DNA from 3 places in the Pantoea ananatis PA13 genome. Region 2 is predicted to be linked to each of the others. Evidence: predicted binding sites of a transcription regulator. Region 2 holds the regulator's gene; each other region holds the start of a gene.
The links. The regulator PhoB, encoded in region 2, activates phosphate uptake and scavenging genes when phosphate is short. The targets are predictions, from matches to a motif close to CTGTCATAAAACTGNCNNAT.

Region 1 (10,891 bases), 2.0 Mb from region 2:
GGTGCTCGGCGGTGCGGGCCTGTATGGCGCTTTCCCACTGGCCTATGCGGTGATTGCGGATGCGCTTTCCATTCCGCTTACCGCGATGCTGATTGGGCTGATATTTCGCGGCGTGGCATTTGAGTTCCGCTTCAAGGCCGTGGAGCATCACCGGGCGTTCTGGGACAAATCGTTTATCGCCGGTTCGCTGCTGGCAACCTTCAGCCAGGGGGTTGCGGTGGGTGCCATGCTGGATGGCATTCCGGTATCAGGTCGTAGCTTCGCCGGTTCCACACTGGACTGGCTGGCGCCGTTCCCGCTGTTCTGCGGCGTAGGACTGGTGGTGGCCTATGCACTTCTGGGCTGTACCTGGCTCATTATGAAAACCGAGCATGAGCTGCATCGCAAGATGTCCGCTCTGGCAACGCCGTTGCTTATCGCGCTGCTGGTGATTATCGGCGTGATCAGCATCTGGACGCCGTTTACGCATGAGAATATTTCGCACCGCTGGTTCAGCATGCCGAATCTGTTCTGGTTCCTGCCGGTGCCAGTCCTGGTCGTGCTGAGTGCCTGGGGGCTGAGAAGGGCGATCAAGCGTGAGGCGCACTATTCGCCTTTCCTTCTCACCTTAGCGCTGATTTTCCTGGGCTTCTCAGGTCTGGGTATCAGTATCTGGCCGAATATTATTCCGCCATCGGTATCGATCTGGCAGGCGGCGTCACCGCCTCAGAGCCAGGCCTTTATGCTGGTGGGTAGCCTGCTGATTATCCCGATGATCCTGGGCTACACCTTCTGGAGCTACTACGTGTTCCGCGGAAAAATCAAAGCAGACGAAGGATACCATTGATATGCAAACCCAGGTCGACAGCAAAGAACGTCAGAATGAAACCCGGTCGCCGTGGTGGAAACGTGTGCTGTGGCTGGTGGTCATCTATGGGGCAAGTGTGCTGGCGCTCGGTGTGGTGGCCACGCTGTTCAGAATGATGATGACCGCCGCCGGTATGCGAAGCCACTGAGGATTTCTTCTCCGTACGTTTCTTAACCGCAGTACGCGCGCTTTACGCCAGGCTGCACTCTGCCTGTCTACTCAGCCAGCCTTCGGGCTGGCTTTTTAAATAGTAACCCAGGCAATTAATGCGCTTTTTGCCTTTCCACCCTCTCGTTTACCCGGTGCTTCATTACAATCCCTAAGGCTTTTTGTTACTCTTTTATGACGAATTTCCCTTCTGTTTTCTGTTCATACATCAATGCTAAGTCAAACCATAAAAAAACAGCATATTAATGATTTAGTCGACTGGATTGAGGCCAATCTCACCAACGATATCAATATCGACCAGATTACCCTCAAGTCTGGCTACTCCAAATGGCATATGCAGCGTCTGTTTAAAGAGATGACCGGGCAAACCCTGGCGGCCTATACCCGAAAACGACGCCTGACTCTCGCCGCCATGGCGCTGCGGCTGACCCGGATGCCGTTGATTGATATTGCGGTGCGCTTCGGCTTCGAAAATCAGCAGAATTTTAACCGGGTCTTTAAAAACCACTTTATGATGACGCCAGGCGCCTTCCGTCGCCACAGAGTCTTACCTGTGCGCCATTTTCACGGCCGCATTGCGCAGCGCGCACCAGTCAAGCAGGCGGTGCTGGTTATACGTGAAGAAGCCCTTCAGCTACAGGGTGAGACACTGGAATGGGAGTGTCGCTATGGCGACTATATAAGCGACCGCCATCATCGCGTTGCTGAGCAGGTGCGCCAGGTTGTTCGCGCCCGTCACGGGGCTGCGCAGGGCTGGCTGGGGTTCCAGTACGGGCCGGGGAACGGCTCTGTCGAGCAGCAGCATATTAGCCTGTTTCGTGGCCTGGAAGCACAGCAAACGGCTGATGCACATTCCGCCCTGCCGGTTCGCACCATTGCGCCAGGCCTCTACGCCAGCCTCGCGTGGAGCGGGTCGCCGGACCAGCTCACGCGCTTCATCGCAGACATTTATTATCTGCATTTGCCCAAGCTGGGCGTAGCCTGTCGGCCGGGGATGGATTTACTGTGTCTGGACTTGGCCCGAAGCACGCAGGACAGAATCGAAGGCGTATTTTTCATCCCGGTGACCCAGGGCTGAATGCACATAACGTGCGCCATAATGTGATAAAGCGCACGATTTTATAAGCGGATTAGCTGTGCAGGCGTAAAATTCTTCCTGAAGCTCACAGAGGCGCCATTACCACGGCTTTTATTTCTCAGGGCTGGAATATTCACCTGCTTTCTACGCCTTATCAGGCTAAAACACATGATTAAAATCTCTCAGATATCAGCGATGCTGCTGGCTATCGCGCTGTGTGCGGCCCCAACGTTGGCTGCCGCACAACTGACCGATCCTGCCAATGTGCCCACAGGGTTACATCCTGGATCGCAGGGGACGCATAGCGAGATACTCGGTGACAGCTCCCTGCCGCAAGGCAGTGGACAAAACCCGGCGCGGTAACCACGTTATTACCGCTATCCCCTTAAAAGGCGCCTGAGCGCCTTTTTCGTTTTCTGTGCATCCTTCCTTTTTGTCCGCGTTTTTTCACAACGTATCGCATTTTTAGTCATTGTTCTTAAGATATATCATGGCTATTCTTAGCGAGTTTATATGAGAATGATTTCTATTTACTTAAGCGGCGCGAAAACAGCTTCTTTGCATGCAGCCGCGTTTACGGAGAGTCCTCGTGCCTACATCTTATTCCCGCCGCTTACCTGAACGCGTGCGTAACGAACTGCGCTTCCGCGCTATCCACGTCGCCGAGAAAACCCGAATTGCCGGGACGTTCTGGCGCATTGTCTTCACGGGCGACGATCTGAAGGGGTTTCATTCTCCCGGTTTTGACGATCACATTAAGGTCTTCTTTCCCCCTGCTGACGGCGCGCCGCTGGCACTGCCGACGATCAACGATGACGGTATTCAGTGGCAAGGCGGATTGCGTCCTGTCGCGCGCGACTATACGCCGCTGGCGTTTGATGGTGCGTCATCGCTGACGCTGGATTTTTATATCCACGACAGCGGTGTTGCCAGCGACTGGGCATCCCAGGCACAGCCGGGTGACAGATTGATCATTGGTGGGCCGCGTGGCTCTCTGCTGGTGCCAACGGATTATGCTTTTCAGCTTTACGTCTGTGACGAAACCGGGTTGCCTGCTTTCAGGCGGCGTAGCAGTAGTGTGGAGGCTCAGGCGCTGCATCTGTTTGCCTGTGCTGATGAGGTGACCGGACAAGCCTACCTGGGAGATACCGGTAATGCCTCTGTTAACTGGCTTGGCAGCGGCAAGATGACGCTGGCGGATTTACCACATTTGACGGCCGCGCTGGACAGGATCGCGATTCCGCAGCACGACGCTTTTATCTGGCTGACCGGAGAAGGGCAGTTCGTAAAACAGCTGTGTGACTATTTCACCACACAGCGCGGGGTTGACGCTGACCTGGTGCGCGCCGTAGCCTACTGGCATCAAAAACCCGCTGTCGTTCGTTAACTGAATTTAAGTGACCTGCCGTTGATTGAATTTCGCCTGATGGCCCACTACCATCAGGCTCTTTCCACTGACTCAGGCAGATAATGAAAATGGATTCGGCACGTTCAGGGCAAGATAACCGCGATGCGCCCTGCAGTGGACGGCGCAAGCGCCGTGAGAAAATGCTGGATGCCAGCGAGATCCGTCTGCTGATGCTGCATTTTATCTCGCAGCGCGCCACACATGGCTATGAGCTGATTAAATGCATTGAAGACCTGTCAAAGGGCGAGTATTCGCCCAGTCCAGGCATCATTTACCCGAATCTGACATGGCTGGAGGAGATGGGGGCTATTCACATCAGTGACCCTCAGGCTGCACGTAAGGCTTACGTGCTCACCGAAACGGGGCAGGCCATGCTAAAGCACGATGCACAGCCGCTGTCAGGTCTCATCGACCGGTTATCGTCTTTGGCAGTGCTGGTCAACAACCGCAGCATTCCTGAAATTGAGCAGGCGATCGATCATTTTAAAACTGCCCTGAACACGCGTCTGGCGCAGCAGGACATTACCGATGAAACCCGGCAAACAATCGTCGCTGCTCTGATGACTGCGGCAGAGGATATCAGCCGCAGTTAATCTGACGTGGACGATCAGCTGTCGTCCGATCGGTTTTTATCGATATGCCCTAGCGAACGCTCCGGAAAACAAATATCCCTTACCCGCTGCTTGAGTGCCTGAGCATCCGGGAATCCGCCATCGCGCTTGCGCTCCCACAGCAGATGTTCATCCAGGGTGATTTCAAATACGCCGCCGGTGCCGGGACGCAACGTCACGCTGGCGAGATCCTGTGCGAAGGTCTGTAACAGTTCCTGTGCCATCCACGCGGAGCGCAGCAGCCAGTTACATTGGGTACAATAGTGAATGACGACCACGGGTTTTTGCATCTTTCCCTCTCTTTATCATTAATTAACGCTCAGGCCAGCAGGGGCCGCAAGCATGCCGGCCGGGCTTTTCGCATGGGTTTTCTGTTTTCTTTATACGTTGCTAACCCTGACGCGAATCCTCACCCGTGGCAGACAGCAGCGCAAACCTTACCGCATCGCTGGCCGAAACGGTACCGGTGTGCCCCTGCGTTTATTCTGATAAAACATCAAATTAGCGGCTCCGGAACCGACAGCGAAGGGGCCGGGGTAAGGCTGTCTGACGTGAGTGGGAAGCCCTAAAAAAACAGATGGCGGTAAGTCAGGAGGCCCTCTGTAAGATGCCTCGGGACGCTCGGGACGCTCGGGATGCTCGGGATGCTCGGGATGCTCGGGATGCTCGGGATGCTCAGGATGCTCAGGTAAGCCCATGAGCCAGGCTTGTCAGCAGTAATGCGAGCCTGCGGGCGGGGAAGATAGCCCGCCCCCAGGCTCAGTCTGGATGAGCCGGGCATTGCCAGCAGGTGAAGTTATCGCCCGCTGGCAGCACTTTCCCGGCAGCCAGAAGTGGTAAGGGAAGGGGCGAGCGGGGCAATTCAGGAACTAAGCGAATGACTGATGCGCCCGCCTTCGTCGCCCCTGGCGGAAGGCGAACGTTAAGCGCAGTCAACCACCAGACGGCCCCGAACTTTGCCATCCAGCAGATCCTGTGCGCCCTGGTGCACGTCACGCAATGGAATGACCGTTGTTATCTGGTTCAGTAACGCGTCATCCAGAAGCTGCCCCAGCCGCTGCCAGGCCTGCTGGCGCAGCGGTTTAGGGCACATCACGCTGTCTACGCCAGCCAGTGTCACACCGCGCAGAATGAAGGGCGCGACACTACCGGGCAGATCCAGGCCTTGTGCCATACCACAGGCCGCGACCACGCCGTCACGCTGGGTGCCGGCCAGCACGTTGCTCAGCGTATGGCTACCGACGCTGTCGATGGCGGCGGCCCAGCGCTCTTTCCCGAGGGGTTTACCCGGTTGAGCCAGCTCGTCGCGATCTATCACTTCGGCTGCGCCCAGGGTGGTTTTTAAATAGTCTTCATCGCTGGCTCGCCCGCTGGAGGCGATGACGTTATAGCCCAGTTTTGCCAGCAGAGAGACGCTGAAGCTGCCAACGCCTCCGCTGGCCCCGGTCACCAAAACCGGGCCGCTGGCAGGCGTAATGCCTTGTTTTTCGAGTGCCAGCACGCACAGCATGGCGGTAAAGCCCGCCGTTCCGATGGCCATGGTATTCAACGGAGTTAGCGTTTCAGGCACGGCTACCAGCCAGTCGCCAGGCACGCTGGCTTTCTGAGCCAGCCCGCCCCAGTGTTTTTCCCCGACGCCCCAGCCGGTGAGCAGCGCCGCATCGCCTTGTTTCCAGTCGGGATGGCGACTTGCTGTGACCCGTCCCACGAAGTCAATGCCCGGCACCATTGGAAACTGGCGCACAATCGGCCCTTTATTGCAGATGGCCAGCGCGTCTTTATAGTTGAGGGTGGAATAGCTGACGTCGAGGGTGACGTCTTCATCGGGTAATTGTGTTTCGGAGAGTTCTTTTAGCTGAGAGCGGTAACCTTGTTCGTCCTTATCAATCACCATTGCCTTAAACATGTATCCTCCGTTAGGCGTAAGAATAATCAGGCAAGTTTACGCCCGATGCGCCGATTAGGGTAGGGCACTGGCCCGACAAGTGCGAGGCTTGGCGCAAACCTGAGGCATTTCAGTGGCGATTTCAGTAGCAATGAGGGAGCGACTGCCAGCGTGCTGAAAAATGCATAATTGCGCATAAATAACAGAAACTTAAGCGGTTATTCACTGGTATTTATTTATAAGATATTGATATTTAATGGTTTTATATTTTGCATTTATTGACCTGATATTTAAAGTTGTCGGGTTGTTCCTGCGGATAAAAAATGACATTATGACGGCCACTTTTTTCTCGCCACCGCCCGATAACAGAGGACGCTGCCATGTTCGGTTCAATGTGCAACTGCACGTGTCCCCACTCGCCTGAATTCGCGCGCGATCTGTTCTTCGTCATGTCAGTTACACACACATCGTTCACTATGCGGTGAGGCCAACCGGGCCGCTGCTGTTGGACATGAGTAAGGACTACTCTTTACTGATGTCTATCGGTTTATCGCGTCAGACATTATTCGCCGGGGAAATTTCCCCATTGCCGTGCCTCAGGCACCCACTCCCTGACTGTTAGGGATTTGTGTTATGACACCACTGAAAATTGCTGCCAGCGCTGCTGTTGCGCCTAACCTGACCCTGAATACTGCGCGCGACGTGGTCACGCTGGATAATACTGATTTTACCGATGTGGCGGCTGTTGTCGTCTCGCTGGCTGATACGCGCAGTGGCGTGCTGGCGTTGTTACGCCACACGGGTTTTAATTTACCGGTGTTCGTTGCTAATGCCTTTGAAGAAGAGGTGATGCACCTGCCCGGCGTGACCGGCGAACTGAATGGCGAGCCGCAGGACTGGGTAGCGCTGGAAGCGGCGGCTCAGGCTTATGAAGCCGCGCTGCTGCCCCCGTTTTTTGAAACGCTGACCCGCTATGTTGATATGCAGAACAGTACCTTTGCCTGTCCGGGCCATCAGGGCGGCGCATTTTTCAAAAAGCACCCAGCGGGTAAGCAATTTTTTGATTTCTATGGCGAGAACGTTTTTCGTTCGGACATGTGTAACGCTGACGTCAAGCTGGGCGACCTGCTGATTCACGAGGGGTCGGCTAAGCATGCGCAAAAGTTTGCCGCCAAAGTGTTTAACGCGGATAAAACCTACTTTGTGTTAAATGGCACGTCAAGCGCGAACAAAGTGGTCACCAATGCGTTGCTGACGCGCGGTGATTTAGTGCTGTTTGACCGCAATAATCACAAGTCCAACCATCATGGTGCGCTGATTCAGGCGGGCGCGACGCCGGTTTACCTTGAAGCGGCCCGTAATCCGTTTGGCTTCATCGGCGGCATTGATGCGCACTGTTTCGATGATGGCTACCTGCGCGAACAGATCAAGAAAGTGGCGCCTGAAAGGGCTAACGAGGCGCGTCCCTTCCGGCTGGCGATTATCCAGTTGGGCACCTACGACGGCACGGTATACAACGCGCGGCAGGTGGTGGATCGCATTGGGCATCTGTGTGACTACATTCTGTTTGACTCGGCCTGGCTGGGCTATGAGCAGTTTATTCCGCTGATGGAAGGCTGTTCTCCACTGACGCTGGAGTTGAACGAAAACGATCCCGGCATTTTTGTTACCCAGTCAGTGCACAAGCAGCTGGCGGGCTTTTCGCAGACCTCGCAGATCCACAAGAAAGATAACCATATTCGTGGGCAAAAGCGTTTCTGCCCGCATAAGCGCCTGAATAACGCGTTCATGCTGCACGCTTCAACCAGTCCGTTCTATCCGCTGTTTGCCGCGCTGGATATTAACGCCAAAATGCATCAGGGCGAGGCGGGGCGCCGCATGTGGGATGAGTGCGTGATGCTGGGGATCGAGGCACGTAAAGCGATCTTTGATCGTTGTGACATGATCCTGCCTTTCGTGCCGGAAAGGGTAAACGGCCAGCGCTGGCAGGATGCACCAACGGAAGCGATCGCTCGCGATCTGCAGTATTTTAGCTTTGAACCCAACGCTAAATGGCACGGTTTCGCCGGATACGATCGCGATCAGTACCGTGTCGATCCCTGCAAGCTGTTGCTGACCACGCCAGGCATTGACGCAGCCAGCGGTGAATATGCTGAGTTTGGCATCCCGGCGACCATTCTGGCGAATTACCTGCGTGAAAACGGCATCGTGCCGGAAAAATGCGATCTCAATTCTATTCTGTTCCTGCTGACTCCAGCCGAAAGTCCGGAAAAAATGGCGATGTTGGTGGCGATGCTGGCGCAGTTCGAGCAGCATGTAAAAGACGATACGCTGCTAGCCGAAGTGTTGCCGACGCTGTACCGCAAAAACGCTAAACGCTATGCGGGTTATACCTTGCGCCGTCTGTGTCAGGAGATGCACGACCTGTACGTAAGCTATAACGTAAAAGACCTGCAGCGCATGATGTTCCGCGAGCAGGGGCTGCCGCAGGTTAAGGTGAACCCACAGGATGCGCATCAGGCTTACATTCGTGGCGAAGTCGAACTGGTACCTATTGCAACGGCAGAAGGTCGCATCGCGGCGGAAGGCGCTCTGCCTTATCCACCGGGCGTCCTTTGTGTGGTTCCGGGCGAAACATGGGGTGGGGCGGTACAGCGCTATTTTCTGGCACTGGAAGCGGGCATCAATCAACTGCCCGGTTTTTCGCCGGAGCTGCAAGGGGTTTACACCGAGGAAGGCGCTGACGGACGTAAGTATCTGGTGGCGAATATGATGGTGGGGTGAGGGGGCTGTCGCCTGGATAGCTCATAGAGCTTAACTGTTAGCGCTGAGAAGGTATCGGTTTGTGCCTGCGGTTGGGCTTTTAGCGAAGCTTTCAGTTAATGACTCCGAGAAAGTTTCGCTCGCCAGGCGGCAGGGAGTTTCAGTTTGCCCCTGCGGGCGACCGACAAGGGGCCGCCAGCCGCCGCGGCCCCTTGACCCCGGGCTCCCGTCCTGCCCACCCGCCGCTGCGCGGTCCCTTCGCTGCTTCAGGATTTCTGCCGGACCGCCAGGACGCGCCATCCCTGGCGCGGCCCGGCTCTCGCCGACGTCCTGTCGGCTCATCCGGAAATCCCTCATCCGCTCAGCGGTCGGGAAGGCCGCCCAAAACCCCCGCTTCGATAGCTGTGTTAAAGCCACTTCCTGCATCGCTTTATAAAATAGGGAATGATTTATATAATTGATATTTAATGATTTTTAATTTTAAGCCTTTAAACATAAATTACAGGCGATACAGTCTTTACAAGAAAATTAAAGATCATACAGACGAGGGTTTGCAGGAGGCATCCGGAGCGCTGAGGAAAGAATGGAGGCCAGGGCGGAGCGGCAGGGATGCCGCGCAGAGGACGGCTGCGCCAGGGAAGGCGCATCCGGCCGGCCCGTCAGGCCGCAGTGAGTGACGAAGGAACAGCGACGGCTGCCGGGCGCCGGGATTGTTAAGGGGCTGGCGTAAGCCCCTTAACACGTCCGCCTGCACGGGCAGGCTGAAACTGCCCATCGCCTGGCGGGCGGAACCCTCTCAGAGCCAGAGGACAGAACCCCATCTCCTGGCGGGCGGAACCTTATCAGAGGCAGAGGACAGAACCCCATCGCCTGGCGGGCGGAACCCTCTCAGAGCCAGAGGGCAGAACCCCAGCGCCTTGCGCGCAAAAACCTCTCTGCGCCAGCAATCCCCCGCCAGGGGAAACCCTTCGCCATCAATACCGATGGTAGCTCCGCTGCGCCGAGCTCACCTTATACAAATAACGCCGCGATTCCGCAGACGGATGCTGTTTAGACAGCGTCTGATAAACCTGACTGGGTGACATGCCGTTAATGATAGTGACCGCACGATCCTTATCGCTGGAGAACACGCGCAGCACGCTGCCTGCACCGCCGTTATAGGCGGTAATGACCGCGTAGCGACGCGACAGCGGATCCTGAATGCCTGCCAGATAGCTGCGCTGCAGCAATGACAGGTAAGCCGTACCGGCATCAATGTTGTTCTCGGGGTCCAGCAGGTAGCTGCGGCTTGGTTTGCCCCATTTACCCTTCATACGGAATACATCGACGCCCGCGGTATGCTGTACCACCTGCATTAAACCCAGTGCGTCAGAATGGCTGACGGCGTAGGGGTTAAAACTGGATTCGGTCTGCATAATCGCGAGGATCAGAGACGCATCAACACCATATTGCTCTGCAGCCTTGCGCACCATCGGCAGATATTTATGCGCACGCTTATCAAGATGGTTCGGCACCATCGGGATGGTGACCGAGTAGATTACATGCAGACCAGAATTGCGACGCTGCAATTTATTCGCAATCAAATAGTCCGCAAACGCCTGAGCGCGGCCCTGCCAGCGGATAGCTTGTCCGGTGTTGTCCAGCACCTGTCCGTAAAGCAGCGGTTCTTTACTGATTTGGATATCGTTGACATCAGAATAAAGATCGACATTGCCCGGATCGTCGCCGATCAGCAAGGTGGTCACGATCGCCTGACGCAGGCTGGCAGCGGGATCGGTACCGGAAATGGTCTCAATCGTGATGTTACCGCTTTCAAAGTTGATATGACTGCGGGTGTAATAGTTGTCGGTGTATTTGACGTAGTCTTTCGGTCCGGCAATCAGAACCTCATTGATCCCCCAGATGTTCTCAATGTTATGGGCGAACTGCCCCATCAGGATGTCAAATCCGTTGGTGTCCTTCACCCACTCTTCTGAATAGGTCGGGTTCTTTTTGCCGGAACAGGAAACTAAAAGGGGTGCAATCACCAGCAGGGCTATCAGCTTTTTATTCATCTAAAATACATGCCTGACCTGGAAAACGGCCCCAGTACTGAGGCCAAAAAAAGTTATGCTTCGGGTGGCGTATAGCC
Region 2 (10,891 bases):
CCAGGTTCGATACCACCATCGAGAACAGGCCCAGTACAAAGACCAGCGTTTTGTAAGACAAGGGCAAATACTGCGCGAAAAACTCTGCGCAGGCACAGGTCAGCCCGACCGCGGTCACCATACAGGCAATAAAAATCAGGGCGGCAAGGAAGAAGCTGCCCATATCACCAAAGGTCTGCTGAACGTAAGCATGGAGAATTGCCGCACCGTTGGCATTCTGATCCACTAATGCACCACTGCCTGCGCCCAGTTTAAACAGACTAAGGTAAACCAGGGTCAAACCAATGCCGGCGATAACCCCGGCTAAAACCGTGTAACGGGTTAACAGCGCCGCATTATCAATCCCGCGCGAACGTGCGGCGTTAACGATGACAATGCCGAAGACCATTGCGCCCAGCGTATCCATGGTGAGATAGCCGTTAACAAAACCACTGGAAAATGCGGCGCGCTGATAGTCCGCCGTCGCAGGAATCGTTCCTCCCGCCGGCCACAGCAGAGCCGCGACGCCCAGCAGCGTCAGGGCTGCAATTTTTAGCGGTGCCAGAAAATGGCCGACCGTATCCAGCAATTTCCCCGGATAGAGGGAAATCACCATCACCAGCACAAAGTAAATCAGGCTGTAGATAAACAGCGGCAGCTCGCCATCGCCGGTAAGTGGAGCAATGCCCACCTCAAATGAGACCGTGGCGGTACGCGGCGTGGCAAAAAGCGGCCCTACCGCCAGGTAGCAGACCGTGGCCAGAACCACACCCGCAACTTTGCCGATGGGCGTGCTCAGGGCATCAATCCCGCCGCCGACGCGCGCAAGCGCGATCACGGTGATAACGGGCAGACCGACTGCGGTAAGCAGAAAACCAATAGCGGCCACCCAGACATGTTCGCCTGACTGAATACCCACCATGGGAGGAAAGATGATGTTACCCGCACCAACAAACAGGGCAAACGTCATGAAGCCCAGCGCGAGAATGTCTTTAACGGTTAAACGATGTGTCATACGGCCTGTCACTGATGTTGCGATGAAAGATAAGTTTGCGTTGCCCCCTCGCTGCGTTAATACAACGACCGACCAGATGATGACAGCGCATTATGCGCAGCGTCTGGTTTAGCGCAGGTGATTTAAGCTGCTTTTTTTCTGTTCACAGAGGGATAAATCGACAACGGCGGTAAGTAAAACGTTTATAGCGAAGAAAGGCAATACGGGATCGGAAAACCAGAGGGTTATTTCGCAATTTGAATCAATATTAGAGGATCACATCAATATTCTCTGCAACAGCATCAGATGATGTGCTTTAAAAATAAACAAGCGATGGTAAATATCAGCATAAATGCGGGTTTGTATGCACAAGTGGCGCATTTATTGCGCCACGCTGCACACATTCCGCTATCACCAGACCTGATTCGCGACGTTCACGACCAGTCGAATCTTCTGCCACTGCTCTGCTTCGCTCAGGCTGTTGCCCTCTTCCGTCGAGGCAAAACCACACTGCGGACTGAGGCAAATCTGATCGAGGCTGATGTACTGGGTCGCTTCCTGCAGGCGCGCTTTCACCTGTTCGGCATCTTCCAGTTCACCCACCTTCGTGGTAATTAAGCCAAGCACCGCCTGCTGATGGCCGGGCTTGATGAACCGCAGTGGTTCGAATCCGCCAGAGCGATGATTGTCGTATTCAAGGAAAAACGCATCCACATTCACGGAGCCGAACAGGATCTCGGCCACCGGTTCGTAGCCACCTTCAGAAATCCAGGTGGAGCGGAAATTGCCACGGCACACATGCAGGCCTACGGTCAGGTCGGCCGGTTTCCCTTCTAACGCCTTATTCAGGACGCGCGCGTAGGTGCGGGCCAGCTGGTCTGGATCGTCGCCACGTTCGCGGATCTCCCGCTTTTGATCGTCTGAACAAAGGTAGGCCCAGACGGTATCGTCCAGCTGTAAGTAGCGACAGCCCGCGTCGTAAAAAGCTTTGATCGCCTCTTTGTAGGTCTGTGCCAGATCGTCAAAGTACACATCGAGATCGGGGTAAACGTCAGCGTCGATGACTTTTCGGCCGCCGCGAAAATGCAGCACGCTCGGGCTGGGAATCGTCATTTTGGCTACCGCATCACCTGCTACGCTCTGCAGGAAACGAAAATGATCCAGCATCGGATGCCCGTCAAAACCCAGTTTGCCGGTGATTTTTACGCCGTGCGCTTTCGTCTGCACGCCGTTGAACTGAATGCCCTGCTCGGCTTCAAAATGCTCAACACCTTTCAGACCGTAGAAAAAGTCAAAATGCCACCAGCCGCGGCGAAATTCGCCATCGGTCACGACCTTAAGGCCATTTTCACGCTGCTTCGCGACCACGTCCCGAATCGCGTCGTTTTCAATATCGCGCAGTTCATCAGCGTCGATCTCACCCGCATGAAATTTTTCGCGGGCATGCTTAATAGCGGCGGGACGAAGAAAGCTGCCAACGGTGTCGGCGCGAAACGGGGCGGTTTGTCTTTGCATGATCACTCCTGGTCACCGGCCAGATAATTTCGGGCGGGAATAGTTACACAATGTTATTTTAGCCTTCCAGATGGCTAAACGTCTGGATGTAGATTCCCACGCGATGTGCTCACGTGCAAACGAATAATATTCACTTGAGATGAAATAATTTCATGTTGCGAGGCCGGATTCTGACTGTGCTCCCCTTGAGGTTTGCACCGAGGCAATCGGCGGGAATTTATGCCCCTGATGCGGCACAGGTCCCCGCCAGCCATGCGGCAGGAACGGGAAAACATGGGCGAAGGCGGTAACCCCTTCGCCTGTGGGCGAGCGGGGAAACTTACCGGAGGGAGGCGCGCGCCAGGTTCATTTGCGTTTCAGACAGCGGCAGATAGCCGGCCTCGATGACGCGCTGCTGCCCTGCACTAGACAGAACCTGTTCCAGAAAGGCGGCTAACAACGGCGGCAAGGGCTTACCTGGCACTTTATTAACGTACAGATAGAGCGGACGTGCCCAGGGATAGCGACCGCTGCGGATGGATTCAGGATCAGGCGCAACGGCTTCCCCCCTTTTTGTGATAACCGGCAGCAGTTTTACCCCACTCAGGTGAAAACCGAAGCTGGCATAACCGATGCTGCGCGGATCCCCGGCGACCGCCTGTACCACCGCCGCCGAGCCGGGAAACTCCGCCACGTCGTTGCGGAAATCGCCCTGACACAGCGCCTGCTGCTTGAAGAATCCCCATGTGCCGGAGGCCGAGTTGCGGCCATAGCGCTGGATAGATCGCTGCTGCCACTCAGCCTGATGCAGACCCAAATCGCCCCAGCGTTCGGGCACCTGGTTTGCGCCACACAGACGCGTGACGGAGAACAACGCATCAAGCTGGTGGGGATCGATGGACGTCAGCGGATTGCGCTGGTTGACCACCACCACCAACGCGTCCATCGCTACCGGCACGGCCAACGGAGGATATCCGTATCGCGCCTCAAACGCCTGGCGCTCATCCGCCTGCATGGGACGGCTCATTGCCCCTAACTGGACGGATCCGGCTGTCAGCGCGGTTGGCGCCGTTGAGGAGCCCGATGCCTGAACCTGCACATTTACCCCGGGTGACTGACGGCTAAAGTCATCGCCCCACAGGGTCATCAGATAGCCGAGCGTGTCCGAGCCTGCGCTGCTGAGATTGCCTGAAAGCATCACAGGCTGTGCCTGCACCAAGGCAGGCAAGAGAGAAAAGAACAGCAAAAAAAGAAGGCGCATCGTTCCGGTCCGTCAGCAGTTAATGAACCGCATTCTCCTGCATCCCGTTAGTCACAATCAACCGTGGTGCCAGGGTAAAGGTAAAACAGGTTTCCTGGTGCGGGATGCTGGTGATCTCCAGCCGCGCATTGTGATGGCTGAGCGCATGCTTCACGATGGCCAGCCCAAGACCGCTGCCGCCGGTCGCACGTGAACGCGCTTTATCCACCCGATAAAACCGCTCTGTCAGGCGCGGGATGTGCTCAGGTGGAATGCCGGGGCCGTTATCACAGACTGTAAATACCGCGCCCTGCTTGCTGCGCAGCCAGCTGATATCAATGCGCGTCCCCTCGGGCGTGTGGTTCACCGCGTTGTAGACCAGGTTGGAGATAGCACTGCGTAATTGTTCATCATTGCCAAACACTTTCAGGTGAGGATCGGTATGAAAATGGATGGCGTGACGTCCGCCGCTCAGGGTTTCAGCTTCATGCTGCAGGAGTTTGAGCATAACCGGTACATCAACCTTTTCTTTCAGATTAATGGCCGGAGCCGCCTCGATGCGCGACAGCGTCAGGAGCTGTTTGACCAGGCTATCCATTCGCCGGGTTTGCTCCGACATGGTGTGCAACGCTTTGTCCCGTGAGCGCTGATTCATGACGGAGTCATTCATCATTTCCAGATAGCCCTGAAGCACCGTTAAAGGCGTGCGCAGTTCATGGCTGACGTTGGCAAAGAAGTTTCGCCGTGCCCCTTCAAGCTGATGCATCTGGGTTACGTCGCGAGCCACCATCAGCCACTGGCCTTCGCTGTAGGGCATCACACGGAATTCCATGTGGTGCTGGTTATTCAGCACCAGCGTAAGCGGCTTATCGAAATCACGTTGCCGCAGATAGCGAGAAAATTCAGGATAACGCAGCAGATTAAGGATATTTTGCCCGTTATCTTCTGGCCAGCGCAGCCCCAGGTGCTGCTGGGCCAGGCCGTTGCACCAGAAAATAGTGCCCTCTTCGGTGGTAAGTATCACGGCGTCCGGCAGCGACTCCGCGCCGCTGCGAAACCGCTTAATCAGATTACCTAATTCGCGCCGCCGCCGCCGGTTGCGCAGTTGCATTTGATACAACCCGTAAAACAGCGGTTCCCAACTGGCCTGTCCGGACGGTGGCGTCATCGTGCGATCCAGCCACAGCCAGTGAGACAGGCGCATCAGGTTGTAAAAATGCCACAGTAAAATACCGACTACGCTCAGTAACAGCAGCCACGGCAAATAGCCGAACAGCAGGCCGAGCACCAGCGCAGGCAGACACGCCAGCACCAGTTCGGACAGTAATCTCTTCCAGGAGAGGCGTTCCAGCACGGTTAAAGCTCCGTTTAAAAGCGGGCAGAGAAACGATAACCTGTTCCGCGTACGGTTTGTACCATGCGATCGTGGCCGGTCAGTTCCAGCGCCTTACGTAAACGACGAATATGAACGTCAACCGTACGATCTTCAACATAGACGTTAGTGCCCCAGACATGATTGAGTAACTGCTCACGGCTGTAAACACGTTCAGGATGGGTCATAAAGAAATGCAGCAGCTTGTATTCTGTCGGCCCCATTTCCAGCGGTGTGGTTTCTGACATCACGCGATGCGAAGAGGGATCCAGGCTCAGGCCCTGCATTTCGATCACATCTTCTACCGCCATCGGCGAAATACGACGCATAACGGCTTTAATTCGCGCCATCAGCTCTTTCGGGGAAAACGGTTTGGTGATGTAGTCATCGGCACCGACTTCCAGTCCGCGTACCCGATCTTCTTCCTCGCCGCGCGCGGTGAGCATCATGACCGGTATATCACGCGTCATGGCTTCACGCTTAAGATGTTTAATAAATTGTATGCCGCTGCCGCCGGGTAACATCCAGTCCAGCAGGATCAGGTCAGGCCAGGGTTCAATCAGCTTGCTGACGGCGCTGTCATAATCTTCTGCCTCAATCGGCTGATAATCGTTTTGTTCCAGTACGAAACATAACATTTCACGGATTGGAGCTTCATCTTCCACAACTAAAATGCGCTTAGCCATTATTACTCCTGCAGGTAGGACGGCTTTCACTGATATTTGCGGCGCCATTATGCGTCAGTTTTGTGACACTTTTATGAAAAAGTTAGCCATAAAAACCGGCCTGCAACAACCATTTATGACAACATGACGACATGTTTTGTGGCTTTAGTGACTGAGCCAGTATAATTGCCGGGCAAATCGATTTGGCAGGGAGTTTTATGCGCATTATTCACACCGCGGACTGGCACCTGGGGCAGTTCTTCTATAACAAGAGCCGCGCCGCCGAGCACCAGGCCTTTCTTGACTGGCTGTTAATACAGATCGAACAGCATCAGGTCGATGCGCTGATTGTGGCGGGTGACCTGTTTGATACCGGTACGCCGCCCAGCTATGCGCGTGAAATGTTTAACCGCTTCGTGGTGGCGTTACAGCCCAGCGGCTGTCAACTGGTGGTGCTGGCGGGCAATCATGACTCGGTGGCAACGCTGAATGAATCGCGCGAACTGCTGGCCTGTCTGAACACCCGGGTCGTTGCCACGCCGCAGGAGAGTGACGACGTCATGATCCTGACAACCCGTCAGGGTGAACCCGGCGCGCTGCTGTGCGCGATTCCCTATCTGCGCCCGCGCGACATTATGCGCAGCCAGGCCGGTCAGTCTGGACGGGATAAACAGCTCAGCCTGCTGGAGGCCATCAGCGCCCATTATCAGCGCAGCTTTGCGGCGGCACAGGCGCTGAACATGTCCCTGCCGATCGTGGCGACCGGCCACCTTACCGCCCTTGGCGTCAGCAAAAGTGACTCCGTGCGCGATATCTACATCGGCACGCTGGATGCGTTTTCTGCCTCGGCGTTTCCGCCGGCCGATTACATCGCCCTTGGACATATTCATCGCGCTCAGCGCGTCGCGAACAGCGACCATATTCGCTACAGCGGCTCCCCTATTCCGCTGAGCTTTGACGAGCTGGGCAGCGAAAAAAGTGTCTGTCTGCTGACTTTCAGCCCGCGCGGCCTGGAAACCCTGACCCTGCCGGTTCCCACCTTCCAGCCGATGCAGATGCTTAAAGGCTCCCTGGCGCAAATCAGTGAGCAGCTCGCCCACCTTTCCCCTCCCAGCGGAGAGAAGCCGGTCTGGCTCGATATAGAAGTCACCACCCAGGAGTACTTAAGCGATCTGCAGCGCCAGGTTGAAGCGCTGACGGCAGATTTACCGGTGGAAGTACTGCTGTTACGCCGCAGTCGTGAACAGCGCCAGCACAGCCTGGCGCAAACGGATAACGAAACCCTGAGCGAACTTAAGGTCGAAGAGGTTTTTGCCCGACGCCTGGCGCTTAATGAGGAGCTTGATGACAAGCAGATCGCCCAGGTCACGACCCTGTTTAAGCAGACGCTGGCCGACCTGGAGGCGAACCCATGAAGATCCTCACGCTGCGATTCAAAAACCTGAATGCGCTGAAAGGAGAATGGTTTATCGATTTTCGCACCGAACCTTTCGCCAGTAATGGTCTGTTTGCCATTACCGGCGCGACAGGTGCCGGTAAAACCACCTTACTGGACGCTATCTGCCTGGCGCTGTATCACCAGACGCCGCGCCTGGGTGCGATTTCTCAGGGCCACAACCCGCTGATGACGCGCGACTGCGCCGAATGCCTGGCCGAAGTCGAGTTTGAAATCAAAGGCGAGGCCTGGCGGGCATTCTGGAGCCAGAACCGCGCACGAGGCACGGCCGACGGCAAACTGCAGGCTCCCCGCGTCGAGCTGGCTCGCTGCGCAGATAATCAGATCGTTGCAGACAAAGTGGGCGACAAGCTCAAGCTTACCGAAACGCTTAGCGGCCTGGATTTTGAACGTTTTACCCGTTCAATGATGCTGTCACAGGGCCAGTTCGCCGCATTTCTTAACGCCAAAGCGAATGAGCGCGCAGAGCTGCTGGAAGAGCTGACCGGAACGGAAATTTACGGGCTGGTTTCCATGGCCGCGTTTGAGCGCCATAAAGAAGCCAAAAATGCGCTGGAACTGATGCGCAGTCGGGCAGACGGCATGGCACTGCTTGATGAGGCGACCCGCGCCGGGCTGCAGCAACAGGAGGCAGCCCTGACTGAGGCCGAGCAGCAACTCAGCCGTCAGTTTGACACCGCTCAGCGGCAGCAGCAGTGGCTGCAGCTGGCACAGCAGCTGAGCGCGGATGCTGAACAGGTGAACGCCGCCCGTCAGGCCGCCGACGCGGCGAGTCAGGCGGCAGAGGCCGATCGCCAGCGTCTGGCACGAAGTGAACCGGCAGAAAAACTGCGCGGTGCGCTGCAACAGCGCGACAACCTGCAGACTGAACGCACGGAGCTGCAACAGCGTCAGCAGCAGTTAAACCAGCAGATGCAGGCGGCGGCCCACGAGCAGCAGCAGTTGCAGCAGCGTTATCAGGAAACCGAAGCGGCGCGCGAACAGGTGCGTTTGCAACAGCACCAGCAGGAAACGCTACTGAGCGGACAGGTTATTCCACTCGATCAGGCGCTCTCGGCCCTGCAGCAGCAAATTCAACAGCTGCAGCATGAAACCGCACAGCAGCAGGCGAGCTGTACGCAGCGTGAACAGGCGATGCAAACCGAGCAATATAAGGTCAGCGATCTCCAGCAGGCGCTGGCACAGCAGCAGTCGCGTCGGCAACAGCTGGCGGATATGCCGGTTTGGGGCGAAAATCTTCCGCTGTGGCAGGACCGCTTTGCTCAACTGGCCCGCCATGAAACCGATCAGGCGGCGTCGGCGCAGCAGATTCAGCAACAGGCACTGCAGCTTCATCAGCGCCAGCAGCAGGTCGAACAGCTGCAACAACAGCTTGCGCCATTGAAGCAGGCCGGGCAGCTTACGCAGCAGACCTTGTCTGACGCTGAGCAAGCACTAACATCGCTTCATAAGGCGCATCCTCCCGAAGCCTTGCGTCAGGCCTTAAAGCAGTTAACTCAACAGCGTGACGCACGTCAGACGCTGACGTTACTTGCAGCCCAGTGGCAGCCGCTACATCAGCAGCGCGGTCAGTATGAAAAACGGTTACAGGATCTGGAAAAAGCCTGCCAGCAGGCTGAGGCTGAATTACTGATGCTGCGGGAAACATGGAAGCGGGAGAAACAGCAACTCACCGATGTGGAGAAGATTTGCCAGCTTGAAAGCCATATTGCCGATCTGGAAGAACACCGGGCGCGGCTGGAGGCCGGGCAACCCTGCCCTTTATGCGGCTCCTGCGAACATCCCGCGGTTGAAACCTACCGCACGCTCGAAGTCAGCGCCAACCAACAGCGCAAAGCCGTGCTGCAAAAACAGGTGGAAGCGCTGAGCGAAACCGGTACGGCCAAAAATGAGCAGATAAAACACCTGAAGGGCCAGCAGCAGTCTCTGCGCGACGAGCTCGCCAGTATAATGCAGCAGCTGGATGCATTGACCCAGCGCTGGCAGGCACTGAGCGGTGAGCTTGCGCTTACCTTCACTCTGAACGACACCGACGCCCTGGACCACTGGCTGCAGGCGCAAAGCCGTCAGGAACAGGCATTAACTTCGCAGACAGAGACGCTGGAACACGCCGAGCGAACGTATCAGGCGGCAAAAGAACAGCATCTGCAGCAGCAGCAGACACAGCAGCAACACCAGCAAACGCTGCAGTTGGCGCAACAGCAGTTGGAGAACGAACACCAGGCGTTACTGACTATACAGCGCCATCACCAACAGGCTCAGGCGAATGCTCAGCCGCTCCAGGAGGGGCTGGCGCAACAATTCGCAGGCTTCGGCCTGACGCTGCCTGACAGCGCACAGCGCGACAGCTGGCTGGCTGAACAGCAACAGCGCTGGCAGCAGTGGCAGGAAAGTGAGCGGTTGCTTGCTAACTTGCAGCCTCAGTTGGCGCGTGCGGAAAGCCAGGCTGACGCCCTGCGCCAACAGCTGCAGCTTGAGCAGCAGCGCCTGAATCAGCAGCAGCAGCAGCTCGCCGCACTGGACCAGCAATACCGCGAAAAACGTCAGCAGCGTGAGGCGTTGTTTGGCGATCGGGATGTCATTCAGGCCCGTCGGCAGATGCAGGAGAGCGTCGAGCATCATGAGGCGCAGCTGACGCAGCAGCGTGAACGGCTGCAGCAGTCTCAGGCTGAAGCCAGCCGCCTCCACGGCCAACTGACGTTGCTGGAGAGCCAGCTACACAGGTTGGGCACTCGCCTGACGGACGCTGAGCAGCACTTCAACGCTGCGCTGGCTGCGGCGGAATTCCCGGACGAGGCGAGCCTGCGGGCCGCGTTGCTTGACGAGCATGAAGCGCAGCAGCTTCGCCAGCGACTGCAGCAGATCGATCAGCATCTGCTCCATCAACAATCCCGCCTGGCAGAGCTGCAGCAACGGCTGGCAACCCATGAGCAGGCTAAACCCGATAAGATGCCTGAGTCCGCCGATGCACTGACCACACAGCTGGAAGCGTTGCGGCATTCCCTGAGGGAGAACGCCAGTCAGCAGGGACAACTGCAGCAGCAGTTGCAAAGCGACGCCAGCCTGCGGACCCAGCAGCAAACGTTGCTGGCACAGATTGCGCAGGAGGAAACCACGCTGGCGCAGTGGGCGTTGCTTAACGATCTGATCGGCTCGGCGACCGGGGATAAATTCCGGCGCTTTGCCCAGGGACTCACGCTCGATCACCTGGTGGCGCTGGCTAACCGCCAGCTGGATCGTCTGCATGGTCGCTACCTTTTACAGCGCCGCGCCATCGATGCGCTGGAACTGGACGTGGTGGATACCTGGCAGGCGGACAGCGCACGCGATACCCGCACGCTGTCAGGTGGAGAAAGCTTTCTGGTGAGCCTTGCGCTGGCGCTGGCGCTGTCCGATCTGGTCAGCCATAAAACGCGCATCGAGTCATTATTTCTTGATGAGGGTTTCGGCACGCTGGACGCAGAGACGCTGGATACCGCCCTGGATGCGCTGGATGCGCTCAATGCCAGTGGAAAAACCATTGGCGTGATCAGTCACGTCGAGGCGATGAAAGAGCGCATTCCGGTGCAAATTAAGGTCCGCAAAATGAATGGCCTGGGTTACAGCAAACTTGAATTGCCGGGTACGTAAGAGGTTAATTATGTTGAGATGTACAGGAATCATGGCGGCCACGATGCTGCTGCTGGCAGGA
Region 3 (10,891 bases), 390 kb from region 2:
CGCCTTGATAACATTCTGGATAATCATGTCGGCAGTCATTATGTGTTGCTGTTAGATATCGATCACTTTAAGGCTTACAACGATAATTATGGTCATGCGATGGGTGATCAGGCGCTGGCACGCGTTTCGGTTGCCATTCGCGATGCGGTACGCTCACGCGATGTGGTAACACGTTACGGCGGAGAAGAGTTTTTAGTATTAATGACCAACGTCAATGCATCAATCGCTATGAAGCTGGCGGAAAGAATTCGCCAATATGTGGTGAATCTGGAAATTCCCCATTTGTTTAATGAGCGCGTTTCGACGCATGTCACCATTAGTGCAGGTATTGCGCCGATTTACGACAATGAATTTGATCAGGCCGTTGCCAATGCTGATCGCGCATTATACGTCGCAAAAAATCGGGGGCGAAATACGATTCTGGCCTGGGAAGATCTGCCCGGTGTTCCCAGCCCCGCGACGAGTGACGTCATATAAGTGCGTGCCGGATAGCCATGTTATCCGGCGGCACTTAGTGAAAACAGGAAGAGATAAAACCGTGCCAGCCCCTTAGCGCCCTCTCGTTTTGCCTCCGCCCTTCCCCAGCCCTCTCGCCGCTATGCATTCTGTTACCTATTCTTTCTCTCTCTCGTTTACACCGCTGCGGGCTTGTGGCAATTTTTACGCCTTCAATTAGCATGGAGAGAAAAATGAGCCTGGAGTCTGTACGCCAGTTTTTTGCCGAGCGTGCGCCGGAAATCGACATCATTGAGATGCCTTACAGTACGGCAACGGTAGAAATGGCGGCTCGCGTTCACGGTGTGGCGCCGGGACAAATCGCCAAAACCCTTTCCCTCAAGGTCAAGAATGAGGTGATCCTGGTGGTGACCCGTGGCGATGCGCGGCTAGACAACCGCAAACTCAAAGCCGTCCTGGGTGCCAAAGCGCGGATGTTAAGCGTGGACGAAGTGATCAACTGGACCGGGCATCCGGTTGGCGGGGTTTGCCCTTTTGGCCTGGAAAATCCGGTCACGGTATATTGTGATATCTCGTTAAAAAGCTTTGATGAAGTGTTGCCCGCCGCGGGCGCGGTTCACAGTGCCGTACGCATTTCGCCGCAGCAGATGGCTGAACTTACTGCGGCAAAATGGGTAGACGTCTGTGAAACGCGTTAATGTGTCTGCTTTGCCATCGCGCCGGAAATTTTAATTCCGCGCGTTTCGCGGCCAAAGGCGACAAAAACACAAATCAATACGGCCACGGTTCCCGCTACGATGGCCATACCGAGCCCGTAGTTGCCACCGTGCGCTTCAGCAATACGTGACTGCAGCGTCGCGTTGACGGACGCAATGAGATTACCTAACTGATAAACAAAGCCGGGCAATACCGCTCTTGCATTCCCCGGCACCAGTTCGTTCAGGTAAGTCGGTATCACGCCCCATGCGCCCTGCACCATAAACTGCATCAAAAAGGCACCAAGACCAATAGCCCATGAACCGCTGGAAAAGGCCCACAGCGGCAGCACCGGCAGCGTCAGCAATGCGGCGATAATAATGGCTTTCTTGCGGCCAATACGTTCAGACAGCGTGCCGAAGAAGATGCCACCCAGCATAGCGGCAATGTTATAGCTGATGGCAATAATACTCACGGTGTGGGCATCAAACTGGTGCTGCACTTTCAGGAAGGTCGGGTAAAGATCCTGCGTACCATGACTAAAGAAGTTAAAGCAGGCCATTAACAGCACCATGTAGATGCAGATTTTCCAGTGCTGGCGCAGTATCGGCATCAGTGCGCTGCTCTCTTTGCGCTCACGTGCCGCCAGCCACACGGGCGATTCAGGGACGTTGAAATAGATAAAGGGTAACAGCAGAATCGGAACAGCCCCGATGAGGAACATGCCGCGCCAGCCCACCGCATCAAAAAATAAACCAAAGACGATGGACGCGAGCAGGTAACCGCACGGATAGCCGGCCTGGAAAAGTCCCGACATCAGACCGCGGGAGCGATCGGGAATGGTTTCCATTGCCAGCGAAGAGGCCACGCCCCAAATGCCGCCCATGGCTATACCATAGAAAATGCGGAAAGCCAGAAATGCAGCGAAGGTCGGTGACCAGGCAGACAGCAGTTCGAACACGGAGAAAAAGACAATGTTCAGCATTAAGATCGGCTTACGGCCATATTTCTCCGCCATCCGCCCAAACAGTAGCGCGCCAATCGGGCGCACCGCCAGCGTTAGCATGATGGCGACGGACACATCGGTGACAGAATTGTGGAAGTACTGAGCAAGGTTACTCAGTACAAACACCAGAATAAAAAAATCGAATGCGTCCAACGTCCAACTGGCAAAACAGGCGAAAGCCACGTTGCGCTGGGTCGATGTCCAGTCAAGCATACACGTCTCCTCTGTGAGACACTCTGGCGCATCGCCCATAACGTTCCTGGCCGCTGTCGGAGAGTGATGTAATTGTTAATCAAATGTATACATCATGTTCTAGAGGAGAGCGTACCGCGCAATTGTCAGGCAGTGGATCAGGCTGTAAGAAAGCGTGTCTGACGGCAGAGAATCCAGGCGACGAATCGCCTGGGTTTTACTCGGGGAGGTGGTTAAAGGCCTGCTCAATGATTGACAGCAGGAGCGCGTTATCCACACTGTGCAACACATGCACCAGCGCGCCGGCGTCAGGCGGAATACCCACGTCCAGACGCAGTGGCTGCCGATAGCGCCAGGTTTTACCGCGCGTCGCGCCCGGACGAAGCTCAATATCAACACGGTAGTCCGTTCCCCATGCCACGCGCTGATTAAGCAGCCAGGCGACGACCAGCGCATCATGGATCCAGCATCCGGCCAGTTGACGGGTTTGCATTGAGTAGTCGATCCAGGGCTGCAAGGTGTCATGCACAAAGCGCGTCAGCGGATGTTCGCGACAGGTCATGCGCGTCAGATCGTCCTGAGTCAGCAGCGTTTGCGTGGTGACATCCATGGGGACCAGCGTAATGGCGGCGCCGCTGTGTAATACCTGATGAGCAGCTTCCGGATCGATGCCGAAATTGGTGTCTTTGATGTAATCATCCAGCGCAAAAACGCCGCCCATAATCACTATCTCTGCCACCGATTCTGCCATGTCCGGAAAACGCTGCATGGCCAGCGCCACATTGGTGAGTGGGCCAATCGCAATCAGCGTGATTTCGCCGGGGTTATCGCAGATGAGTTGCCCCATCGCCTGCGCGGCATCCGTTGCATCGGCCTCTAACATGGCAGGCTGAGGAACGCCCTGCCAGAGTGACAGCAGATTGAGCTGTTCAACCCGCTTGTCCAGCACAGCGCGCCAGGGGCCGGGATCTTCACACAATGCCTGACGGGCACCCTGCACGACAGGCACGGCACAGCCCAGCCGTGTCACCAAATCTTTGGCGACCCGCGCACCGACATCACTCGGCGTATTCCCTGCTACGGTGGTAATTAATTCTAACGACAGCCCTGGTGAGGCTAATGCCAGAGAAAGTGCAAGGCCGTCATCCGTGTTCGCCCCTGCAATACCATTCCCCGGATCACAATCAATAATCAGTCTTTTCATTATTTGGTTTATTTACTCTGGCCTGTGATGGCCGACAGCCACAAGATTCACCAATTTCAAGATGGTGTGGAAACGATTCAATGCGTGCCTCGCCATTCCACTGTTTCAACATATGGATAGCGCAGCGTGCCATCTCTTTTACCGGCTGACGCACGGTCGTTAATGCCGGAACGTGATAGGCAGACTGTTCTGTGCCATTAAAGCAGACCAGCGCGACATCTTTCGGCACGCGAATGCCGTGCTGACTCAAGGCGCGGATACAGCCAATGGCCTGGCCTTCGTTACTGGCAAACAGCGCGCGGGGCAGCTTCTGGCTGGCTATCATGCGTAGCGTTGCCTGATAACCGCCCTCACGGGTATAGGTAGTGGGGAAAATCAGTGATTCATCAATCTGTACATTGTGCGCCTGCATCGCGTCACGCCAGCCCTGAATACGATCCTGGGCATTGAGCATATCCAGCGGTCCGCTAATCATGCCGACCTGCTGATAACCATGGCTCAGCAAATGTGCGCACACCTGAAAGGCGGCTTGTCGCTCATCCACCCGTAACATGCTGACCCCGGGCTGCGCTTCAACCCGATCAAGCATAACCAGCGGTGTCCCGCTGGCTGTGATGATATCAATGAAAGGATGGCGATCCACGCTGTTATAAAACAGGCCGTCGACCTGACGATTCAGTAGCCCCTGAATCAGCTCCAGCTCCCGTTTGCGATCGTCGCCTGCATCACCAAGCAGCATTACATGCCCGTGATTGAGCGACTCCTGCAGCAGCATGTGCGCCATCGACGCGACAAAGGGGTTGCTGATATTCGGCACCACCAGCCCAAAGGTTTTGGTGTGGCCTGACGCCAGGGCGCGGGCGGCGGCATTCGGGCGATAGCCGGTTTGCTCGATGGCGGCAAGCACCCGCTGACGGGTGGCATCCGCGACCGGGCGTGGTCCGTTATTAATGACGTAACTGACCACGGCAACCGAGGTCCCTGCGGCTTTTGCCACGTCGTTGCGCGTGACCGTCGTTTTTACCGGTTTCGCCACTTCGCCCTCCTCATCTAATGCCGCTTGCCATGTAACTTCATCGTATTCAGATGGCGTCCTCTGGCAGATTAAGATCGCGCCCGCGCGTTTCCGGTGCCACAAAGGTGGTCAGGAAACCAATGGAAGCCATCGCTGAGAAATAGATCGCAATGGACCACCAGTGCCCGGTGTACGACAGCATCGCCGCCGCCACCAAAGGTGCAGTGCCACCTGAAATAATCGAGCCCAGCTCTTTGGCCACGGCCATCTTAGTATAACGGTGGTTCACGCCAAACAGTTCCACGCCCCAGGCCGCCTGAACGCCAAAGATGCCCAGAGAAGCCAGCGCCATGCCCACCACGATAACCGGGATAACAATCGCAGGTTCGCGCGTATCCAGCAGCGTAAAGGCTGGCCAGGCATAAATCATCAGCAACAGGCAAAAAATCCGATAAACGACCCGGCGACCGAAGCGGTCTGACAGCCAGCCGGCCAGGGGAATAATCAGGAAGCCGAGCAGCGAGGCAATAAAGACCGCCGTGGTCGGCACGGATTTATCGACCATCAGGACCTTAGCGACATACCCGACGATAAAACCCTGCGCCAGATAAGAGGGACCGTTTTCGCCAATACGTAAGCCGACCATGGTCCAGAAAGCACGGGTACGCTGAAAGAAGGGGCGCGTATCAACCGTCTGATGCTGCGTGGCGATAAGGTTCGCCCGCTCCGCTTCCAGTTGCGCTTTCTTGCGCTCGAACACCGGGGTTTCCCGCAGGTTGCGGCGGATCCACAGTGCCACAAGGGCAATGACGGCGCTGCTCAGGAAGGGAATACGCCATCCCCATTCCAGCAGGCTTTGTTTATCCATCTGCACCACCAGCAGCCAGACAAGCGATGCCAGCAGCGTGCCGCTGTTAGAGCCGAGGGCGATAACGGAAGACACCAGGCCACGCCGCTTAACCGGCGCATATTCTCCCAGCATCACGGTTCCGCCGGAAAGCTCAGCGCCTGCGCCAAACCCCTGACTGAAACGTAGCAGAACCAGACAGGCAGGCGCCCAGATGCCAATGGAGGCGTAGCTGGGAATCAAGCCGATTAGGGTTGTGGATGCGCCCATCAGAATAATGGTGGTTACCATGACGACTTTGCGACCTTTTCGATCGCCCAGCCAGCCAAAAAATAACGCGCCGATGGGGCGGGCAACAAATCCAACCGACCAGGTTGCAAAGCTGGCAAGCAGCGCCATGGCGGGGGTTTGTTCAGGAAAGAAAACATCACCGAAGATAATGCCGGCGGCGAGGCCATAGAGTGCGAAATCCGCGTACTCCATTGCCGTCCCTAACCAGCATGAAACCGTCGCGCGCCAAAAATCTTTGCGGCCGGCTGGGGTAGTAAACCGCTCATCAGCGGCGGAGGTGGAAGGCTGTGCTGCCTGCTGCGTAACGGAGTGCTGTGGCGTCATAAACGCTGTCCCTTGAAAATATGCAGATCGATAAATGCCATTCCGAGAGACGGTTCCCTGACTGCGAGCAGAACGCCCCGGTGGCGACATTCAGTTGGCTAACCATGATGAAAGGAAAGTTAAAGATTCCCTGGTGTTGGAATCCGCAGTATCGCGAGCTTCGCCGCTGTATATTTCAGCGGTCGTATTAATCTGGCGAATGTAACTTGATCCTCGATCGGCCTACCGTGCATCGAGCACCGTGAGCAATCACTGGAAGCTAGTGTATCTACGCGCGTAGATAAATCAATAGCCTTTGAGAAAATTTGTTAGATTTCCTTCACTATCAAGCTTCATTAATATGCCATTTTAAGCGCAAAATCAGGCGGTTAATCCCGACCCGGCGCACAAAAAAACAGCATACACCGGAACCAGAGGCACTTTTCTTTTAACATTAAGCCAAACTGGCTGTCTGACCCTTTCATCGCCTGATGTTGTCGCACATTGGTGTGACTGCCTGATGACAGCACAGGAAGCGATTGCCACATACCGCATCCTCAGATATACCTGACTGGCGCATAAACCGGAGAACGCCGTTAAATCATTATGACCATTATCCTGATGCGACATGGTAAACCTGACCACCCTTTTGCCGGACGTTTAAGCGCACAGGGGCTGGCAGACTGGTGTGAAGCCTATGATCTGTCACTGGTGAGCGATGGCCCGCCCGATCGCAGCATCAGCATCGCCAGAAAAGCGGCGGTTGTGGTCTGCAGTCCTCTGCCCCGCGCCCACTCTTCGCTGGAGCGCCTCGGACTGCATCCCCATCACGTTGATGCGCTGTTCAGTGAAGTCGGTATTCCTTTGCTCCGGGCTGATCGCATTCAGTTACCCACCTTTGTCTGGCAGGCCATCCTGCGCGCCATGTGGTTTTGTGGCTATGCCGGGGAGACCGAGTCGCTGCAGCATGCGCGCGCCCGCGCCTCGCGTGCCGCCGATCGCCTGATCGCCCTGTCGCAGCAGGGTACGGTTTTGCTGCTGGGGCACGGCATTATGAACAAGATAATTGCCCGTGAATTGCGTAAGCGCGGCTGGCAGGCGGAAAAACACGCCAGCAGCCGCCACTGGAGTTCGGCCATCTACCATCGCCCCTTTATTTAACCAATTTGAAAGTAGCTCAGCGTTTCGTAGCCAGCCCCCACCTCGGTTGTCGCAAGAACGGTTTTCTGCACCAGATCAATGACGCTCAGCGTCCGGTTATCATCATGGGTGATCAATAGCCGTTTCTTGTCCGGACTGAAACAGCCATCCAGCGGCTGGTGAGTCAGCGCTATATGCCCCAAAGGATTCAGTAATTCATCAAAAAGCGTGACGATGGGTTCCTGGTGCCCGATCGCCATCAGATACTCGCCATCCGGACTAAAGCGAACCTTCTGACAGGGCTGTTGATGGCCAGGAAGCGCCAGACGCTGGCGGATTCGATGGCTCTGGCGATCGACGACATAGAGCAGCGGCACATCGGCGGCGCTGGCGATGAGATAGGGATGCCTGGGTGATGCAGTAAGGCCTGAAACCGGGCCGGGCATCAGGATGGTATCAATGACTCGCCCTTCCGCTTCGCACAGGTCGACGACGGTAATGGTGGCATCCTGCTCATTGTCGGTAAAGAGCTTGCGGCCGCTGGGCGAAAGCGTCAGGCGATGGGTATTATCAAGCGGAATGGGAATCGTCTTTTCAACGCGGTGGGTAAGGGGATCGATCACCACCACGACAGTAGGATTTTCGCAGCACAGATACACTTTGCCGTCGCGCCCTAACTGACCGCTGTGCGGCGCTTGTGACGGTGAGAGATCGATATAGTCATTAATCGCCCGCTGTCGTAAATCAATGACCGCCACTTTATGGCCAGGATGAGGCGCATCGCCTTGCATATCGTCACCGTACAGAGGGAGAAAAGCCTTTTCCCAGGGCGCGAGCATCAAAAGCTCGTGCAGTCGCGTTGGGATAACGTCCACGGCCTGGCTGACGTCAAAGGTGTCAGGATCGAGAAACAGCGCCCGTCTGGTTTGCCTGTCAATCGCCAGTAATCCTCGAGATTCAAACGGCATGTCATCTCCTTTTCGTCTGTATAGCTAAAGCGTAGACAATGACTGTCAGGCTGCGCACATCTGTAAATTCATTAATCATGCTGAATATTTCACTTATCTCGATTCCGCACTGATGCTCATACTCGCGCACTGTTTATCGGTTTCATGACAGAAAAACGCCCCCTCTGTCGATATAAAGATATTGCCATAGCGGAATAAAACATTAGCGTAAATAAATATTTATTTTTATTTCAGGCGAAGGCTTATTTCCGTTTTATCCTAAAGTTTCCATCAGGAATAGCGAATTGTTGAATTGTGTTCTATTAAATAAATGAGTCGCGGCCGCTCACGTCACGCTTGTGCACAGAAACTGTCGTGGCTCGCCATTGAACCATCACCGGGGAAATACAATAAAAATTGCGCAGCGCAGCATGTCTGCGTTTATGGCGGTTTATATACGGGATGACAGCTTAAGCCCTTATTTTGCCGACTGGCATAAACACTATAATCAAAATAACAGGTGAAACATGAATTCACACCGCCGTTCCTTGCATCATCTCTGGCGTCAATGGGAAAAACTTGCTTTCACCAGCCGCATGCTGTGGACGATTAAACAACACCGGGCCGTAAGCGCGCCTGAATACGATCCTACGCTGGAACAGGACGTGCTGCTGGAATCCGTACCTAAGACCCTGCCTGCCATTGCTAAAAAAGTCTGGCTGTACTGGCCCGGCGACCGGCTACCTGCTTCCGTTGCCCTTAACGCCAGTAAAATTTGCCGTGATAATCCGGATCATGAGATCCACCTGCTTACCCCTCAGACGCTGGGACAGTGGCTGCCGGATGTGCAATTTGTCTCTTCCGATCTGACTCCGCAGCTAAAAAGCGACATCATCCGGCTGGAGCTATTATTACGCTACGGTGGCATCAGCATCGACTGCAACACGTTGCTGTTCGAGGATCTTGCCTGGGTCCATCAGGCCCAAAGCGACCGCCCCATGGATGTGCTGGGATATTATCGTCAGCAAAACACGGTTAACCCACTCAGACCGATGATTGAAACCGGCTTTATCGCGGCGCCTGCTCAAAACCCCTTTATTCGTGAATGGCTGAAACAACTGGCCCCGGTAAAATACGTGGGGAGACAAAACTATCTGCTGGAGTTAATGAAACGCAGTGATTTCCCTGCAGTGCAACAGAATCTCAGCAACCCCGGTGACGAACTCACGGCGCTGGCACATCAGTTGGCTATGGATGAGCATCGTCGGGTTAATACCAGGTTACGTAAAGCGGAAGCCAGCGTCGGCTATTATCAGCAGGTGCATGCTGGCAGCAACGATGCCTGTGTGCGCTCTGTTCTGTTTCAGCAGCGTCCGCTCACGCCGCCGCCGGTCATCCGGCTCAGTGACAGTGCGCGCGCGCACCTCGATTTTAACCTGCGGTTACGCTTTTACAATCGTGCCAGCCTGGTCGGAGAAGCGATGCACGACAGCCCATCCTCTCCCGCCAGACTTTCAGCGCCGCAGGAACAACGCGCGTAATCCGCCCCCTGCCCGGCCGTTTCATTAGAAATCGCCGGGCACTTCGCCCCTGTTTAACGTCGAATTGACTGTACTGTGAGTCTGCAGCCAAATCTGCGCAGAGATGTTGCAGCCTGATGACAGCCACTATAGATTGAGTCAAAAATCCATGGAATGTCCCCCTGTTGATAAGAGACATATTCATACGATAAGAGGATTTGACGTTGTCTGAATTCGTGTCAGTGATACTTTTTCTGACCGCGATTGCTGTTTATTCCTGTAAAGCAGGCCGAAGCAGAATCTGGTTTTCCCTCACCTTGTGCTTGTTAATGCTGTTCGTGCTGCTCAACGCCACGCTGTTCGCCAGTAATTATTTTACCGGCGACGGCATTACTGACGCTGTAGTGTATACCCTAACGAACAGCCTCACCGGTGCGGGCCTGAGTAAATACGTTGTGCCCGCCCTTGGGCTGGTCATCGTGCTGTTTTTACTGTTTTGTGCCCTGTCATGGCTGCTGTGCCGCCGTGAGCGGCCCTTTCATTCAGGCTGGAGCCTGGTGGCTTTTGCCTGTGCCGCCGGCGCGGTACAAACAACGCCAGCCTTTCAGCAAGTGAGTTCTCTCATTACCTCGCACTCACTGCGCGAAAACTCCGACTTTGCCACCGTCTATAAAGTCCCGAAAAAGCGCATTGCGCAGCCCGCACTTAACGTGGTGTATATTTATGCTGAAAGCCTGGAGCGGACCTACTTCGACCCGATTGCCTTCCCTGGGCTGGCTCCCGAACTCAGCCGGGAAAAAGAGCAAAGCATCGACTTCACCCAGACCGAGCAGCTTCCCGGCACGGATTACACCATTGCCGGTATGGTCGCATCGATGTGCGGTATCCCGCTTTTTGCCCCTTTCGACGGAAATGCTTCCGCCTCCCTTTCCAGTTTTTACCCACAGAACGTTTGCCTGGGCGATATTTTAAAAAATTCCGGTTATGAAAACTGGTTTATTCAGGGCGCTGACCTGCGCTTTGCGGGTAAAGATGTCTTTTTACGTTCTCACGGCTTTGACCCTGCGCGCCTGTACGGTTCACAGGAACTCAAAGACAAGGTTAGCGATCCCACCTACCGCAACAACTGGGGTTATTACGACGATACCGTGTTGGACGAGGTGTTTGAAACCTATGAGGCACTTTCGCGCCAGCAGAAACGTTTTGCGCTGTTTGCGCTCACGGTGGATACGCATCATCCTGATGGGTTTATTTCCCGAAGTTGCCAGCGCAAA

Region 1: a site for PhoB is predicted at 6,107-6,126, ahead of acuI (acrylyl-CoA reductase (NADPH)). Genes of this name have one in related genera too.
Region 3: a site for PhoB is predicted at 9,742-9,761, ahead of opgB (phosphatidylglycerol--membrane-oligosaccharide glycerophosphotransferase). Genes of this name have one in related genera too.

What each region holds. Positions count from the first base shown of each region.
Region 1 is NC_017554.1:881,347-892,237, forward strand. Features, by position in the region: gene cydB (cytochrome d ubiquinol oxidase subunit II) at 1-826, shown strand, start outside; gene PAGR_RS22960 (DUF2474 domain-containing protein) at 828-995, shown strand; gene PAGR_RS04300 (helix-turn-helix domain-containing protein) at 1,227-2,093, shown strand; gene PAGR_RS04305 (hypothetical protein) at 2,262-2,456, shown strand; gene PAGR_RS04310 (siderophore-interacting protein) at 2,656-3,480, shown strand; gene PAGR_RS04315 (PadR family transcriptional regulator) at 3,564-4,094, shown strand; gene PAGR_RS04320 (Rdx family protein) at 4,109-4,402, opposite strand; gene acuI (acrylyl-CoA reductase (NADPH)) at 5,035-6,018, opposite strand; gene PAGR_RS04330 (ornithine decarboxylase) at 6,631-8,781, shown strand; gene mltC (membrane-bound lytic murein transglycosylase MltC) at 9,735-10,814, opposite strand; gene PAGR_RS04345 (oxidative damage protection protein) at 10,868-10,891, opposite strand, start outside.
Region 2 is NC_017554.1:3,503,690-3,514,580, forward strand. Features, by position in the region: gene brnQ (branched-chain amino acid transport system II carrier protein) at 1-994, opposite strand, end outside; gene PAGR_RS16655 (cobalamin-independent methionine synthase II family protein) at 1,385-2,488, opposite strand; gene PAGR_RS16660 (PstS family phosphate ABC transporter substrate-binding protein) at 2,808-3,728, opposite strand; gene phoR (phosphate regulon sensor histidine kinase PhoR) at 3,748-5,061, opposite strand; gene phoB (phosphate response regulator transcription factor PhoB) at 5,076-5,765, opposite strand; gene sbcD (exonuclease subunit SbcD) at 5,963-7,159, shown strand; gene PAGR_RS16680 (AAA family ATPase) at 7,156-10,830, shown strand; gene PAGR_RS16685 (cell envelope integrity TolA C-terminal domain-containing protein) at 10,841-10,891, shown strand, end outside.
Region 3 is NC_017554.1:3,892,989-3,903,879, forward strand. Features, by position in the region: gene PAGR_RS18405 (GGDEF domain-containing protein) at 1-477, shown strand, start outside; gene PAGR_RS18410 (YbaK/EbsC family protein) at 690-1,154, shown strand; gene PAGR_RS18415 (MFS transporter) at 1,151-2,371, opposite strand; gene PAGR_RS18420 (nucleoside hydrolase) at 2,568-3,554, opposite strand; gene PAGR_RS18425 (LacI family DNA-binding transcriptional regulator) at 3,535-4,590, opposite strand; gene PAGR_RS18430 (MFS transporter) at 4,637-6,031, opposite strand; gene PAGR_RS18435 (histidine phosphatase family protein) at 6,617-7,171, shown strand; gene PAGR_RS18440 (YncE family protein) at 7,168-8,118, opposite strand; gene PAGR_RS18445 (glycosyltransferase family 32 protein) at 8,625-9,638, shown strand; gene opgB (phosphatidylglycerol--membrane-oligosaccharide glycerophosphotransferase) at 9,842-10,891, shown strand, end outside.